DNA from 2 places in the Erwinia sp. INIA01 genome. Region 2 is predicted to be linked to the other one. Evidence: riboswitches for the same ligand, from Rfam matches in the RefSeq annotation. Region 2 holds a riboswitch; the other holds the start of a gene.
What was found. A riboswitch is a leader RNA that binds a small molecule or an ion and turns the genes downstream of it on or off. The one in region 2 is predicted to bind thiamine pyrophosphate.

Region 1: linked by a shared signal. The riboswitch ahead of thiM (hydroxyethylthiazole kinase) and the one ahead of tenA (thiaminase II) in region 2 are both predicted to bind thiamine pyrophosphate.

What each region holds. Positions count from the first base shown of each region.
Region 1 is NZ_JAPDNC010000003.1:217,631-225,550, reverse strand. It holds gene fbaB (class I fructose-bisphosphate aldolase) at 1-329, opposite strand, end outside; gene thiD (bifunctional hydroxymethylpyrimidine kinase/phosphomethylpyrimidine kinase) at 507-1,307, opposite strand; gene thiM (hydroxyethylthiazole kinase) at 1,304-2,095, opposite strand; TPP riboswitch at 2,132-2,237, opposite strand; gene wcaJ (undecaprenyl-phosphate glucose phosphotransferase) at 2,366-3,763, opposite strand; gene OMR58_RS06620 (glycosyltransferase family 4 protein) at 3,885-5,039, opposite strand; gene cpsG (phosphomannomutase CpsG) at 5,157-6,533, opposite strand; gene OMR58_RS06610 (mannose-1-phosphate guanylyltransferase/mannose-6-phosphate isomerase) at 6,550-7,920, opposite strand, start outside.
Region 2 is NZ_JAPDNC010000005.1:137,417-145,336, reverse strand. It holds gene OMR58_RS10780 (surface lipoprotein assembly modifier) at 1-824, shown strand, start outside; gene OMR58_RS10775 (FAD-dependent oxidoreductase) at 931-2,139, opposite strand; gene OMR58_RS10770 (ABC transporter substrate-binding protein) at 2,228-3,160, opposite strand; gene OMR58_RS10765 (ABC transporter permease) at 3,195-3,956, opposite strand; gene OMR58_RS10760 (ABC transporter ATP-binding protein) at 3,953-4,684, opposite strand; gene tenA (thiaminase II) at 4,690-5,391, opposite strand; TPP riboswitch at 5,456-5,560, opposite strand; gene OMR58_RS10750 (hypothetical protein) at 5,935-6,075, opposite strand; gene OMR58_RS10745 (hemin-degrading factor) at 7,223-7,920, shown strand, end outside.

The DNA.
Region 1 (7,920 bases), on a different contig from region 2:
GCGACGCAGTTACAGCCCGCTTCAATCGCCAGCTCGACGATATTCTTCGGGTCGAAGTACAGCGGGTTTGCGGCAAAAGAGGCGCCGGCGGAGTGCTCAACGCCCTGGTCAACCGGCAGGATAGAGAGGTAACCTGTCCCGGCTAAACGACCGGTGTTATACAGGGTTTGCATATTGCGTAAGACCGCCGGGGGACGGTTATTATCAACCATCACCCGGTCTACGTAATCCGATCCCGGAAGATAGAGGCTGTCTGCTGGAATAGTCATGCAGCGATGTTGCAAAAGAGAATCTGCTTCTTTGCCCAATAACTGTACGATGTCCGTCATGATAACTCCTGTCAAAGGTAGGGAGGGCCACGACCAGCCAACGGTCAAATGGCCCGCTGTTCAGAAATACGACTGATTTCTGACCTCAACAGGGTGAACCTAAACCTTTAACCAGGCAAATTGCTGACTGGATTTTTCAGACTAATGCGCACAAAAGCGCGTTTGCCCCTGCATTCATTACCACCATTGGTGGAAGTGATGAACCGGACCAATCCCCTGCCCGACTTCAAGCGAATCCGCCTGCTCCAGCGCACCCTGCAGCCAGGTCTTCGCCGCCTGCACGGTTGCCACCCAATTATCGTGGCGCGGGCGCAGCGCGGCCAGCGCCGCAGAGAGCGTGCATCCGGTGCCGTGGGTGTGGCGGGTATTCACGCGCGGCGCGGTGAAGCGCTGTTCCAGCTCGCGGGTGAACAGCCAGTCCGGGCTTTCCGACTCGCTGAGGTGGCCGCCCTTCATCAGCACCGCCTGGCAGCCCATCGCCAGCAGTTCCCTGCCCTGCTCGCGCATCTCCTGCTCGTTGCTCGCCATCGGGCAGTCCAACAGAGCAGCGGCCTCCGGCAGATTTGGCGTGATAATCGACACCTGCGGCAGCAGGCGTTCGCGCAGTGTGGCAACCGCCCGTTGAGAAAGCAGCGGATCGCCGCTTTTTGCCAGCATCACCGTATCCAGCACAACCCAGGGTGTGGTGGCTGCCTGCAAACGCTCGGCCACCACTTCCACAATGTCGGATTCCGCCAGCATACCGATTTTGATCGCATCGATACGTACATCCGACAGCACTGAATCCAGCTGCGCGCCAACAAAATCTGGCTCAATACGATAAACCGACTGCACGCCCCGGGTATTCTGCGCAACCAGCGCGGTGATCACGCTGGTGCCGTAAGCGCCCAGCGCCGAGAACGCTTTCAGATCCGCCTGGATACCCGCTCCGCCGCTGGGATCGGTACCGGCAATGGTCAGTGCATTAATCCGCTTCATGCCAGTTCCTCCGGGGTCAACAGATAGAGCGCATCAAGGAAGGCAGGGATAAAGCTCCCCGGTCCTGTTGCGATCGCGGCGGCACGCTCGCCGGCCAGTGATACCACGCGGCAGGCGCTGGCAACGTGGATCAGGCGATCGCCGGGCAGCGAGGCAAAACCCGCCACCACCGCCGACAGCGCACAGCCTGTACCAACCACGCGCGTCATCAACGGTGAACCGCCGCTGACACTGAGAGTCCGCTGACCGTCAGTAACAAAGTCCACTTCTCCGGTGACCGCCACAACCGCCCCGCTCTGCAAAGCGAGCTTCTGTGCGGCCTGGATCGCGGCATCGGACTGATGCCGGGAATCGACGCCGCGCCCTGAAACGGCTTCCTGCGCCAGCGCCTTGATCTCTGAGGCATTACCGCGGATGGCGGCAGGTTGATGATTCAGCAGCTGATGGCAGAATTCGGTACGGAAGGCTAACGCCCCGACCGCCACCGGGTCCAGTGACCAGCTGCGCCCTGCACGGTTTGCTGACTCCACCGCCGCCAGCATCGCCGCGCTGCGCGAGCGGGTCAGCGTGCCGACATTGACCAGCAGCGCGCTGGCTACCGCACTAAACTGCGCAGCCTCTTCGGCATCGATCACCATCGCCGGGGATGCCCCAAGCGCCAGCAGAACGTTGGCCGTAAAGGTCTGTACCACATCATTGGTCATGCAGTGAATAAGGGGGGATTGCTGGCGGAACAGCGCCAGAGAGTGCGCCACATCGTGGTGGCTGAGGGGAATGGGTTGGCTCATCTATACTCCCAACCGGCGATCAAGAAGGCGATGCCGGTTGGAGGCATCTGACTTCCCTCCGCTGGCATTATCCAGTTCAGGTTATGCGGGTTTTTCTCAGCCTTGTCCTGGGAAAACAGGAGGGGCACCCCGAGTCATGTGTTTCGACGGAAAGAATATGTAAAGGGATGGGCTAAATCAAGCATAAGAATTCTAAAGTAAAAAACCCGCCGAGGCGGGTTTTTATTCATCTTAAAGCCTGTCCGACATAGTCTTATCATAAGGTCCAGATTAATAAGCAGCTTTATTAACGAAACCTTTAAAGAAAGTCAGGAAAATAATTTTCAAATCCAACCAAATGCTCCAACCACGAATATAAATCAGGTCGAAATCAACACGCTTTTGCATTTTGTCCAGCGTGTCCGTTTCACCACGGAAGCCATTAATCTGCGCAAGCCCTGTTATCCCCGGCTTAACTTTGTGGCGCAGCATATAACCTTCAATAAGTGAGCGATACTGTTCGTTGTGCGCAACGGCATGAGGGCGTGGACCCACTACTGACATCTGACCAAAAAGCACGTTAAAGAACTGCGGCAGTTCATCCAGTGAGGTATTGCGTAAAAACTTACCGACTTTGGTCACGCGAGGATCGTTTTGCTTAGCCTGGGTAACTTTAGCGCCGTTTTCCATGACTGACATGGTTCTGAACTTCCATACCATTATTGGTTTACCGTCCATGCCATAACGAATCTGGCGGAAGATAACCGGACCAGGAGAACTCATCTTCACAGCACAGGCAATAACAATCAACGGCAGTGAGATAAACAGCAGAATAATCGATGACACAATAATGTCTTCAAGACGCTTGAATACCATATTGATACCGTTAAGAGGCGTATCAAATAATGGGACTACCGGCACACCATTAATCTCTTCAGTACGAGACTGAAGAATATTGAAAGTGAAAACGTCCGGTATTAGTAAAACAGAACAGGTAGTGTCCGTTAAGCGTTTGACAATATCTTTAATTTTGGATTCATCTTTCATGCTCATCGCAATGTAGATACGATCCAATTTGCCTTCGCGGGCATCCTCGATTAGTTTGTCAAAGTCACCCGCGTATTTAATACCATTGGTGTTTTCAATTGGCTGCTCATCATAGACGCCGGCAACAACAAAACCCATCCACGGCTCTTCAAGAAAACTGCTGATCAAGTTGATACCGGCTGGCATAGTCCCCACAAGCGCCACGTTACGTGTGTTGTATCCCATCTTTCTTAGCATCCCGGAACCAATACGAATGGCCATACGGCATACAAGGAAACCGGCAACGACAACCAAATACCATTGAATGAATATTTTGAAGCTCAGATCAAAGTCACTTAACAGGGAGCTTAACCCCAAAGTCAGTAACAGACTTAACGTCCAGTTCTTGGAGATCAGGATCAGCTCTGCGGAAGATTTCACTCCTCTCCAGGAACGGTAAAAATCGGTCATTCCACCGATCATTTGGAAGACAACCAAAACTACGAGTGCAATCAATACATGTTTATAGTCGAACTGCCGATCGTTGAAATAGGCAACAACATATAAACCCAAGAATATAATAGAGATATCTGAAAAACGCTGCACCATTGATATCAATGAGGCATTGGCATTTGAGCGTGTTCGATGATGTAGAATTGTCATTCTAGTGTCACTCTTGTTAGCTGTAGGTCAACAACCTGAAGTGATTAGGTATATTTATAGCATCAGATGATTGCGTTCTTAAATCAGGCTGAGTTCGTGAAAAAGCCCAACCATGATTAAATCAGTAACGAATTTTTTTAGTTTCGTTAAATAAAGACCATTTTCCCTCGACGTAATCAGCAATTTCCTTCTTAAATCTTTCGCTTGAGAAACGCACAGCATTTTCACGGCAGTTTTGTGGCGTGATTGCATCGTCAATCGCATCGAATTTTTTAACAGCTTCAATTACGGATTCAATCGTTTGATGATCGAAGAATATTCCCGTTGGTTTTTCAACCCCGTAAGGACGAATTGTTTCCAGGGCACCACCTTTACCAAAGGCAATTACTGGTGTACCACAGGCCTGAGCTTCTACCGGAGTAATACCGAAATCTTCCTCTGCGGCGAAAACAAAAGCCTTAGCTCTTTGCATATGATCAACCATAACTTCGTTTGACTGGTATCCCATAATTTCAACGTTACTTCCGGCTTTAGACTTAATCTTAGCCATTTCAGAGCCATCGCCGATAACAACTAATTTTTTATCCGGCATTTTACTGAAGGCTTCAACAATCAGATCGATACGCTTGTAAGGAACCATTCGTGAAGCTGTAAAATAGAAATCATCTTTCTTTTCATGCAGTGTAAATCTATCCACATCTACCGGTGGATAAATGACATCAGCTTCACGCCCGTATACTTTCTTAATTCGACGCGCGATGAACTGAGAGTTAGCAATAAAATGATCTACACCGTTTGCCGTTCTATAGTCCCACACTCGGACTTTATGCAGCAACCATTTCGCCAGGAATCCTTTAAGACCTTTATTCAAACCAGCTTCTCGCAGATATTGGTGTTGCATATCCCAGGCATAGCGAATCGGGGAATGCACATAGCTGATATGCAGTTGATCGGGCCCGGTCAGAACTCCTTTTGCAACAGCATGACTGCTTGAAAGCACAACATCATGTTTTGAAACATCAAGCTGCTCAACGGCCATCGTCATAAAAGGCAGATATTTTTGATATTTCTTTTTCGCTGATGGGAATTTTTGAATGAATGTAGTGTTAACTTTTTTATTGTGGAAAAGTTTTTTTGCATCATCATTTAAAAACTCAACAACTGAATAAAGCTCAGAGTTTGGATAAACATCCACAAAATCCTTCACTACTCGCTCGGCACCAGCATAAGTCACTAACCAATCAACAACAATGCCAATGTTTTTTTCCGTAGACATATCATACCCTCTGGCTTAAATATTAACCCTGATGAATAGATTTTTTATTTATTCTTACATCAAGATTTTTGAAAAAATGAGTTATACAGGTGGGTATCCCCACCTGTCAGAAATAAACTATTTTCGTAAAATTTCCAAGATCTCATTCGTTCTTGACTGCATAAGAGCTTCATCAGCACGAGACTCAACATTCAAACGTACTACAGGCTCAGTGTTGGAACTGCGGAGATTGAAGCGCCAGTCGGCATACTCAACGCTGATTCCGTCGGTGTAATCCACATTGATGGCATCATGCTGATATTTTTCGAGAACGCGGGCGATTGCATCTTTCGGGGCAGATAACGAACTATTGATTTCGCCGGATGCAGGATAAGCCGCCATACGATCGCCAACGAGTTCGCTGAGGGTTTTGCCTTTAACACACAGCAGTTCGGCAACCAGCAACCATGGGATCATACCGCTGTCGCAGTAAGCGAAATCACGGAAGTAGTGGTGCGCACTCATTTCACCGCCGTACACGGCATCTTCCAGGCGCATACGCTCTTTGATAAACGCGTGGCCGGTTTTGGACATCACAGGTACGCCACCAGCTTTTTCTACAATGTCTACGGTGTTCCAGCTCAGGCGAGGGTCGTGAATGATGCGCGATCCCGGGTTTTTCTCCAGGAATGCCGCAGCCAGCAGGCCAACAATGTAGTAGCCTTCAATAAAGTTACCTTGGTTATCAAACAGGAAGCAGCGGTCGAAGTCACCGTCGAAGGCGATACCCATATCTGCCTGATGAGCAACAACGGCATCCGTTGTGTCCTGGCGGCATTCTGGCAGCAGCGGGTTAGGAATACCGTTAGGGAAGTTACCGTCGGGGGTATGGTGAACCTTAATAAACTCTACATTAACCCCTGCCTGCTTAAAGCGGGCCTCAACAGCATCGACTACGTGCCCCGCAGCACCATTACCGGAGTTCAGAACCAGCTTCAATGGGCGATTAAAGTTGTTTAAGTCAACGTAGCTAAGCAGCTTGTCTACATAGGCATCAAGAATAGAAAGCTGCTTGTAAGAACCGCGCTTGCTTTCATCAACGGCAGCAAAATCGTTAGCTTCAGCGAGTTTTTGAATATCGCGCAGACCGGTATCACCACTGATTGGCTTTGATTCTTCACGCACCAACTTCATGCCGTTATAGTCTAACGGGTTATGGCTGGCAGTGACTTCAATGCCACCATCGACGTTCAGGTATGAGGTTGCGAAGTAGATCTCTTCAGTACCGGTCAGGCCGATATCAATGACGTCAGTACCGGCATCCTGTAGGCCTTTTGCCAAAGCCAGCTTAAGGCCTTCACTCGTCAGGCGAACATCGCCGCCCAGGACCATTTGTTTTGGCTTAAGGTATTCACCGTAGGCACGGCCAATGCGATAGGCGATATCTTCATTAAGCTCTGCACCTAATTTTCCGCGGATATCGTAAGCTTTAAAGCACGTTAATTCACCAGACATATTGTTTTCCCTGAAATTAGCAATGGCCGTAATGGTCTTTTAATCGAATAATGTCATCTTCACCCAGATAGGAACCGGAGGAAATCTCCAGAAGCTCCAACGGGATTTTCCCCGGGTTTTCCAGCATGTGGACAGAACCGATCGGGATAAAGGTGGACTGGTTTTCAGTCAACAGATAGGTTTTGCCTTCAAGAGTCACTTCCGCAGTTCCCGACAGCACAACCCAGTGTTCCGCACGGTGTAAGTGCTTTTGCAGCGAGAACTTGCCGCCAGGTTTAACCGTTACACGGTTAATCTGATAGCGCGGCGCATCAACCACTTTGTCGTGGCGGCCCCAGGGGCGATAAGATTCGCGGTGCACTCTGTATTCACGACGGTCGTTTGACTTCAGGAACTCAACAACCTTCTTAACATCCTGAACCTGCGATTTATCAATGACTAATACGGCATCTTTAGTGTTAACAATCACCAGATTCTCAACACCAATTGCAGCAACCAAGGTGTCGTCGGTGTTGATATAGCAGTTGGTGGTTTTATGAGTGAAGATGTCGCCAGTCAGGGCATTGCCATTATCATCGCGCTCGTTAACTTCCCAAAGGGCTGACCATGAACCAACGTCATTCCAACCTGCATCCAGAGGGATAACAACAGCGTCGGTTGTTTTTTCCATTACGGCGTAGTCAACGGACTCATCCGGGCAGGCAGAGAAGGCTTCAAGATCGACACGAATAAAGTCCTGCACCGAATCAATCTTCACATCAGCCATTGCCAGCTGGCATGCAGCCAGGATGTCTGGTCTGAATTCACCCAGCTCTTCCAGATAACGCTTCGCGCTAAACAGGAACATTCCGCTGTTCCAGTAGTATTCACCGCTGGCAAGATATCCAGTTGCAGTGGGCAGATCAGGTTTCTCTACGAATCGTTTTACGTTAAACGCTGAGTCGCCGAAAGAATCACCACGTTGAATATAACCATAACCTGTCTCTGGGCCAGTTGCCACTATACCAAAGGTGACCAGATTGCCCTGCTCTGCCAGAGGCGTTGCTAACTGAATTGCGTGGTGGAAAGCATCCTTGTTCTCGATCACGTGATCGGCAGCCAAAACCAGTAAAAGTGGGTCCTCGCCGTTGGCAGTGGCACTCAGAGCTGCAAGTGCAATGGCCGGTGCAGTATTACGCCCTACCGGCTCGAGGATAATATTATTAGACAGCTGATTGATTTTACGTAACTGCTCAGCGGCCAAAAAGCGATGTTGCTCGTTACAGATCAGCAGTGGTTCTGAAACATTCAGGCCATCCAAACGAGTCACTGTATCCTGTAGCATTGACTGCTCACCATTGAGGCGCAGAAATTGCTTTGGAAAAAGCTCTCGTGACATTGGCCATAA
Region 2 (7,920 bases):
GCCGCACCTGTCTGATTAGCGACAGCACCGGTTTCTGCTACTACGAGCGCGCGCTGCCGGAGGCGTTAAAAGCCACCGGCACCGATTTTGACTTCAGCGTTCAGCGCCGACTGGCGATAAAAGGGCATCACGGCGTGTATCTGCGCTCGCTGCTGTACGGCACGCAGTATCGCAATCACGGTGAATTTAACGAAACCACCGTGACGTTACAGGGCGGCTACAGCTATCGCGATGCGCGCCAGCAGCTGATGCTGGCCCCGTCGTTTGAATATTACGAGTGGGGCAACGATGCGATGTACGGCGCGCCCGGCGTGCACGGCGAGTGGAGCTATATGCTGTCGTCCGCCTCGCTGGTTAAGCTGGAGGCGGATTATAAAGACATGCAGTATCGCCGCGCCGACTACGCCCGCAACTTTGACGGCGCGCAGCAGTCGGTGTACGGCACCTGGTACCGTGAGCTGACGCCGGGCTGGACGGTGTTTGGCGGGCTGGATTTTGTCAACAGCCACGCGAAGGACCCGACGGCGGAATATCAGCAGAAGGGCGTGCGGCTGGGGGCCTCGCTGCGCTTTGATGCCGGGTTTGACGGCACGCTTTCCGCCTCATATCGCCAACGTGACTATGAGTTGTACAACCCGCTGATTGAAGTGCGTCGGCGCGACCAGGAGCAGAACTATACCCTGGTTCTGCGTGCGCCGCGCTGGGAGCTGGCCGGATTTGTTCCCAGCCTGACGCTGCGGCACAACCGGGTGAAAAGTAACGCCGACTGGATCTACTCCTACAACCGCAACGACGCCAGCCTGAAGCTGGAGTACAGCTTCTGATCGGGGAAGCCTCTCAGATCGCAATCGCCTTGCCAGCGTGCAGATAACGCTGGCCCGGTGGCGAATCTTAAGCTGAGGTCCGTGCGGGCGTGATTCGGGCTGACAGTCAGGCCTTCCCGACTCGGCGCGGCGTCTCGCGGCGGAAGCCCAGACCGATCATCCAGCCGAAAACGTAAGGCAGGAAGCGGTAGCGTTTCACGATGCGCGGTATCGGGCTGGTCTGGCCCGGCTCACGTTTTTTGCCGCTCATCTTAATCTGAATAAACTGGGTGGCGCAGGTCGGGAACTGGCGGCGGCGCTGCACCTTATTCAGCTGGTGCAGGCTGACCTCGCCATTGAGCAGCGGGCGGGTGAGCAGGTTGGCGGTGGCGACCGCGTCCTGGATCGCCAGGTTCACCCCCACGCCGCCAATCGGTGACATGGCGTGCGCGGCGTCGCCGATGCACAGCAAACCCTCTTTCGCCCAGCTGTCGAGCCGATCAATACGGATCTCCAGCAGCCGCAGCTTGCTCCAGCGATCCAGCTCCGCCAGCCTGTCGGCGGGGAAGGGGGAAACCGTGGCGACCTGCTGCTTAAAGGCATCAATACCGGAGGCCTCCAGCTCGCCAAACTGGCCCTTGGTAATGGAATAGCCGCACTGCCAGAAACTGCCGCGATCGATCATAATAAAGTTCTGCTTCGGCCCCTTATGGCCCATCCCCCACTGCGGGTCCTCTTCGCGCTTATCCAGGCGGAACCAGACTACGTCTCGCGGCGCGCCGAACGATTTTCCGCTCAGCTGCGCTTTTTCCCGCACCTTTGAGTGGCGGCCGTCGCAGCCGACCACCAGCCGGGCACGAATCTCACGCGTCTGGCCGTCGGCAATCGCGCGCACGCCGCATACCCGGCCATCGGCAGTGATCAGATCGTCGAAGGCACAGGATTGCAAAAGGGTAAAACCGGGAAGGGCGCTGGCGCGCTCGGCGAGAAAATTCAGGAAGTCCCACTGCGGCATAAAGGCGATAAATTTGCACTTCACCGGCAGGCGGGTGAAGTTTGCCAGCGTCACCTCTTCGCCACCGACCTCGGCCTGTAGCTTTTCGGCGCGCTGGTGGGGCAGCTTCAGCAGATCCTCAAGCAGCCCGAGGTGATGCATGATCTGCAGCGTTGAGGGGTGAATGGTGTCGCCGCGAAAATCGCGTAAAAAGTCGGCGTGCTTTTCCAGAACCACAACCTGCACGCCTGCCCGTGCCAGCAAATAGCCGAGCATCAAACCGGCAGGACCACCGCCGACGATGCAACAGTCGGCGGTGAGCGTTTCCGCTGTCCGATCCATACAATCCACCTCTGCAATGCGATAAGTGAATTATATGATAATGCTTATCATTATCTATATCGAGTCATGATTCGCCTGCGGGTGAGGATTATTTAATTTCCACCGCGTAGTCTGCCACCGGGGTGATTTTTTTAATCAGCTTATTATCAAACAGGAACTGCTCGTAGGCCTGGTAGCGGGCGGTGTCCAGATGCGCCGGATCGCGGGCGAACAGCGGCAGTGATTTCTGCCACGCCTGGCGGTTCAGATCGGTGTTCAGCTCCGGGTGGCTGCTGGCAAAGGCCTTCCAGGTTTCCTGCGGGTGTGCCTGAAGATAGTCGTTACCCTTCTTCAGCGCGGCGAGGAATTTGGCAATTTTCGGCTTGTTGACGTCATCGCGGTTAGCGACAATCACCAGCTCGTCATAGGCCGGAACGCCGTAATCTTCCACGTTGAACACCTTAGGATCTTTGCCCTGGATTTGCACTTCCAGCGCCTCGATATTGCGATAGCCGCCGATCACCGCATCCACCTGGCCCGCCAGCAGCGCACCGGTCAGCTGGAAGTTGACGTTAACCGGGGTGATATCGGCAGAGGAAATTCCCTCGTGCTTGAGCATGGTGCCCAGCGTGGCTTCTTCAATGCCGGTCACCGAGAAGCCGACCTTTTTGCCTTTCAGATCGGCAGGCGATTTAATGTTTTTATCCAGCGTCATCACCGTGTTTAGCGGCGTATTCACCAGCGTGCCGACGCGTACCAGCGGTAATCCCTGGTCGGCGAAGAAGTGCAGCTGCGGCTGATAGGTGATTGCCAGATCGGCTTTCTTTGCGGCCACCAGGCGCGGCGGCAGGGAAGGATCGGACGGCGGCACGATCTTCACGTCCAGCCCTTCGGCTTCAAACGCGCCAATCTGCTCGGCAACGATAATCGGCGCGTGGTCCGGGTTAACGTACCAGTCCAGCATCAGCGTGACGTTTTCCGCCGCGGCGGCGTGGCCCGCAATGGCCGTTCCCAGCAGCAGGGCGCAGAGGTTCTTTTTCATTGCTGTTATTCCTTGTTATGTCGTTTGCAGGTGATTATTCCGCCGTCCAGTTAATCAGGCGGCGCAGCAGGCTATCGACGGCAACCCAGAGCAGCACCGTCATCAGAATCAAAATAAACAGCGCGGCGAACAGCTGGTCGGTCTGCATCCGCGCATTAGCGTTGAGCATCAGATAACCCAGACCTTCGGCCGAGCCGACCCATTCGCCGATAATCGCCCCGATGGGGGCCACGGCGGCCGCCATGCGCAGCCCGGTGCCGAAGGCGGGCAGCGCCGCCATCAGCCGCACGTGGCGCAGCAGCGCCCAGGGGGAAGCTCCCATCGTGCGGGCCAGATCGAGGTAGTCGTTATTCACCCGGCGCAGACCATCAAAGAATGCCGAAGTGACGGGGAAGAAGATCACCAGCACCGCCATCGCCACCTTGGCGCTCATGCCAAAGCCGAACCACAGCACCAGCAGCGGGGCGAGGGCAAACACCGGGATCGCCTGACTGGTCAGCACCAGCGGCATCAGCCAGCGCTGTAAGCGTGGGGAAAACACCATGCTCAGCGCCAGCAGTGCGCCGAGCAGAACCCCGAGCAGCAGGCCGCTGACCACCTCCGATGCTGTTACCAGCGAGTGGTAGGCCAGGAATCCGCGACCCTCCCACAGCGCCTGCGCAACGGCGGCGGGCGTCGGCAGCAGAAACGCCGGAATATTGCTCAGCGTAGCCAGCCACCACAGCAGTACCAGACCGATAAACACCGTCAGCCCGCGGCCCCATTTAGCCAGACGACTGTCCTGTTGATGGCTCATTCTGCGGCCCTCACCAGCTGTTGCAGCAGCTCGGCCTGACTCTTCAGCAGGTCGGCATCATCCGGCGCGCGCGGCGGCAGGCCACCGATATGATGGCTGTCATCAATACCTGCCGGATGCGGAGACAGCACCAGCAGCCGGTGGCTGAGGCGGCAGGCCTCCATCGGATCATGGGTGATCAACAGCACGGTATGGTCGGCCAGCAGCTCGGCCGCCAGGGTCTGGATGGTGGCGCGGGTGATGGCATCCAGCGCCGAGAAAGGCTCATCCATCAACACGATCGGCTGGCGCTCGTACAGCGTACGGGCGATCGCCGCGCGCTGCCGCATCCCCCCGGAGAGCGCGGCAGGGCGGTCGTCGCCGTGGCCGCTCAGTCCGACCTGTTCCAGCAGATGCTCCGCCCAGGTGAGGTCGGCTTTTTCCCCGCGCAGGCGAGGGCCGAGAGTGATGTTTTCCCGCACCGTCAGCCACGGATAGAGCAGATCCCGCTGGCCCATATAGGCAATGCGCCCCGGAACCGGCAGGCCGTCGCTGGCGGTGACCGAACCTGACGTGGCCTTAGCCAGCCCGGCGATAATCTTCAGCAGGCTGGTTTTCCCCGCGCCGCTGGCGCCAAGCATGGCGACGAAGGTACCGCCCTCAATGCGGAAGTTCAGCCGCTCAAAGATAACCCGGTCGCCGAAGCGCAGGGTCAGATCGCGGATGTCTATGCCGGGGCGGGAAATCACGCCGTTCACCACGCGTTAACCGGGTTGTCGACCGCGTTCAGCCCCATCTGCCAGAAGGCGCCTTCCAGCCGGGTGGCGGTCGTGAAGATTTCACTCAGCCGATCGAAACGGGCGTCGGCACCGCGCTGCTGGCCCACGCGGTCGAGCAGCTCAATCGCCGCTTTCACGCCGTCCAGATAGCCCTGGTCGCTGTAGTTCTGCATCCACGAAGCGTAAGGATTACCCTCCATCACCGTGGCCGGGTCGGCCAGCAGGCGCAGGCCAACTTCCGCATAGCCCGCCACGCAGGGCAGCAGGGCGGCCAGCAGTTCCAGCGCATCGCCCGAGTGGCCGATATCCAGTACGTAGCGGGTGTAGTTGATGGTTTCAGTGGCTTCCTGCTCGTGTTCCATCTGCGTTTCGTTCAGGCCCCATCCGGCGCAGTAGCCGACGTGCAGCGGCAGTTCGGCGACGATGTTGTTCAGCGATCCGGCGGCGGCGCGGATGTCCGGCAGGGTGTGGAATTTGGTGACCAGCAGGGCGTAGGCGCGGGCGAAGTGGACGAGGAACAGATAGTCCTGGGTCAGGTAGCGGCGGAAGGCAATTTCCGGCAGCGTACCGGCACCCAGCTGTTGCAGGAACGGGTGGGCGACGTAGTGTTCCCAGTGCGGTCCGGCATTTTGACGGAGGCGACCAAACAGACCGAATTCGAACATTGAAGCAGGCATAAGATCTCCAAAATCGTGGTGGAGATCCGGGGTGCGGCGGCGGTGTGAAGAGGCAAATACCGATCTGTGTTTGCCAACCCGTCCCTTCGCTGGCATGACCCAGATCAGGTTCAAAGGGTTCGGCATTGCTGCCATCTCAGCCCGTTACAGGACACCCCTCGGAGGCGGTTGTTATACGATATTTATTTTTTGATTACAATCGATTGATTGGGGCCCGTGTTCCAGCAGGCTGGTTGTTCCCCCGGTCGGTCGGTCCTCGCGCCGCTGCGCGGTGCCCTCACTGCGGTCGTCAGCCTGTCGGACCGTCAGAGACGGGCCGTCCATGGCCCGGCTCTGACTTTCCCCCGCGTCCATGCGGGTGAATCCTGGCTTCCTCGCTTCGTTCAGCGCTGCGGATTGCCCGCTCGGGGGAACAGCCAGTCTGCTTTTGACTCAGGAGTTGTTTGTAAAGGAAACATGGCTTCGTGCTTTGTATGATAAATGTCCACTGATGGGGACTTATGGAAGCTCAGCGTTCCATTTGACCGGATGCTTTACGGAATCTCAGTGTTCCAGCAGGCTGGTTGTTCCCCCGGTCGGGCGGTCCTCGCGCCGCTGCGCGGTGCCTTCACTGCGTTCGTCAGCCTGTCGGACCGCCAGAGACGGGCCGTCCATGGCCCGGCTCTGACTTTCCCCCGCGTCCATGCGGGTGAATCCTGGCTTCCTCGCTCCGTTCAGCGCTGCGGATTGCCCGATCAGGGGAGCAACCAGTCTGCTTTTGGCTTGAGTGTTGTCTGAAAGACAGACCTGGCTTCCTCGCTTCGTTCAGCGCTGCGGATTGCCCGCTCGGGGGAGCAACCAGTCTGCTTTTGGCTTGGGTGTTGTCTGAAAGACAGATCTGATTTCTTCGCTCCTTTCAGTGCTGCGTATTACCTGACCGGGGGAGCAGCCAGTGTGCTTTTGACTTAAGTGCTGCCTGTGGGAAGTCCGTGTTGTCGTTTTTTAAACCTGGCAGCGGATGTTTCAAACGCTGGAGCTGGTGGTTTGCATTTGTGGGTGTTTTTATCGGAGTTATATTCAAATTGAATGTTTTTTTCCCGAATTTCGTGCAATTTTGGGTGGTTAGTGATTTCTGGACGATTTACAGAAACTCAATGCTTGCTCTAACTGGCGGCTTTTAACAGCCCGCACAATGCAAGAAAGAGGGGGGGCCTTGGTGGCTGGCGGGTAATCCGCAGCGCCGAGGAGCAGGCATTACGCCAGGAGAAGGCAGCAGGGACGCTGCCATCAGGCCGGGTTTGAACAGGGATGTTCAATCCTGGCCGGTCCGTCGGCGAAATGCCGAAAACGAGGGAACCGCCACGCGGCGCGAGGACCGGCCGCCTGCCACCGAGGCCACCCCTTTTTCACCATTCTCATCGCGATAAAGCGATAAAAAAAGCCAAACTACCCACTACAGATTCGTTCATGGCTCGGCTCTGAATTTCATCACATTGTGCGGCAAACTCCTTGCTCCCAGGCTATTTAAAGCGCTGCGAATTGACCGATCGAGGGAGCAGCCAGTCTGTTTTAGGTTTGGTGAGGGGTAGGGGAAAACATCGCCTCCTTGCTTTGTACTGCACTCGTACTCGGCGGCATGGCGTGCCTTAACAAAATTTAATGCTGCGGCGGTTTATCGCCGGGGGAAATCCGGCATCGAGCCTTACCTGTTGCGGGTTGAGGTAGATACTCGCCCGTTCACGCCCCTGGGTGGATTATTAAGTTCTTTTCAGGTTTCCTGTTTTTACTTGTGGCCCTGAGCGGGCGGCGATCATACTGCGCGCAAATGCCCGATTCTGTAAGGAACCTCACCATGTCGCAGTCGCTTTATTCACGCTATGTTGCCGCCCGTGCGGACCACCCTCAGCTTTATGCCCGCGATCTTGCCGCGCTGCTGGAAACCAGCGAAGCACAGCTCGCCGCCGCGCGCGTGGGCCACGATGCCCGCCGTCTGGCCGATGAACCCAAAGCCCTGCTCGGCGCGCTGGCGTCGGTCGGTGAACTGAAGGCGATTACGCGTAACGACTGGGCGGTTCACGAGCAGGTGGGCCATTACGTTAATCAGCAACTGGACGGCCACGCGGGCCTGATCCTCAATCCGGGCGGCATCGATTTACGCCTGTTCCTCAAGCAGTGGCACAGCGCCTTTGTGCTGGAAGAATCTTCCGCACGCGGCGTGCGCCATAGCCTGCAATTCTTCGATGCGCAGGGTGACGCCATCCACAAAGTTTACACCACCGGAAACAGCGATATGGCCGCCTGGCAGCAGCTGATTGCACAGTTTGCCCGCGAGGAGAACCCGGAGCTGGAAGTGGTTGCCGCCCAGAAGCAGGCGTTCGCCACGGAAGTGGACAGCGCGCGGCTGGAAGAAGAGTGGCGCGGCATGACCGACGTGCATCAGTTTTACATGATCCTGCACCGCCATCGTCTCTCTCGCCAGCAGGCGTTTAACAGCGTCAGCGACGATCTGGCCCGCCGGGTCGACAATCAGGCCGTTGAAGCACTGCTTAA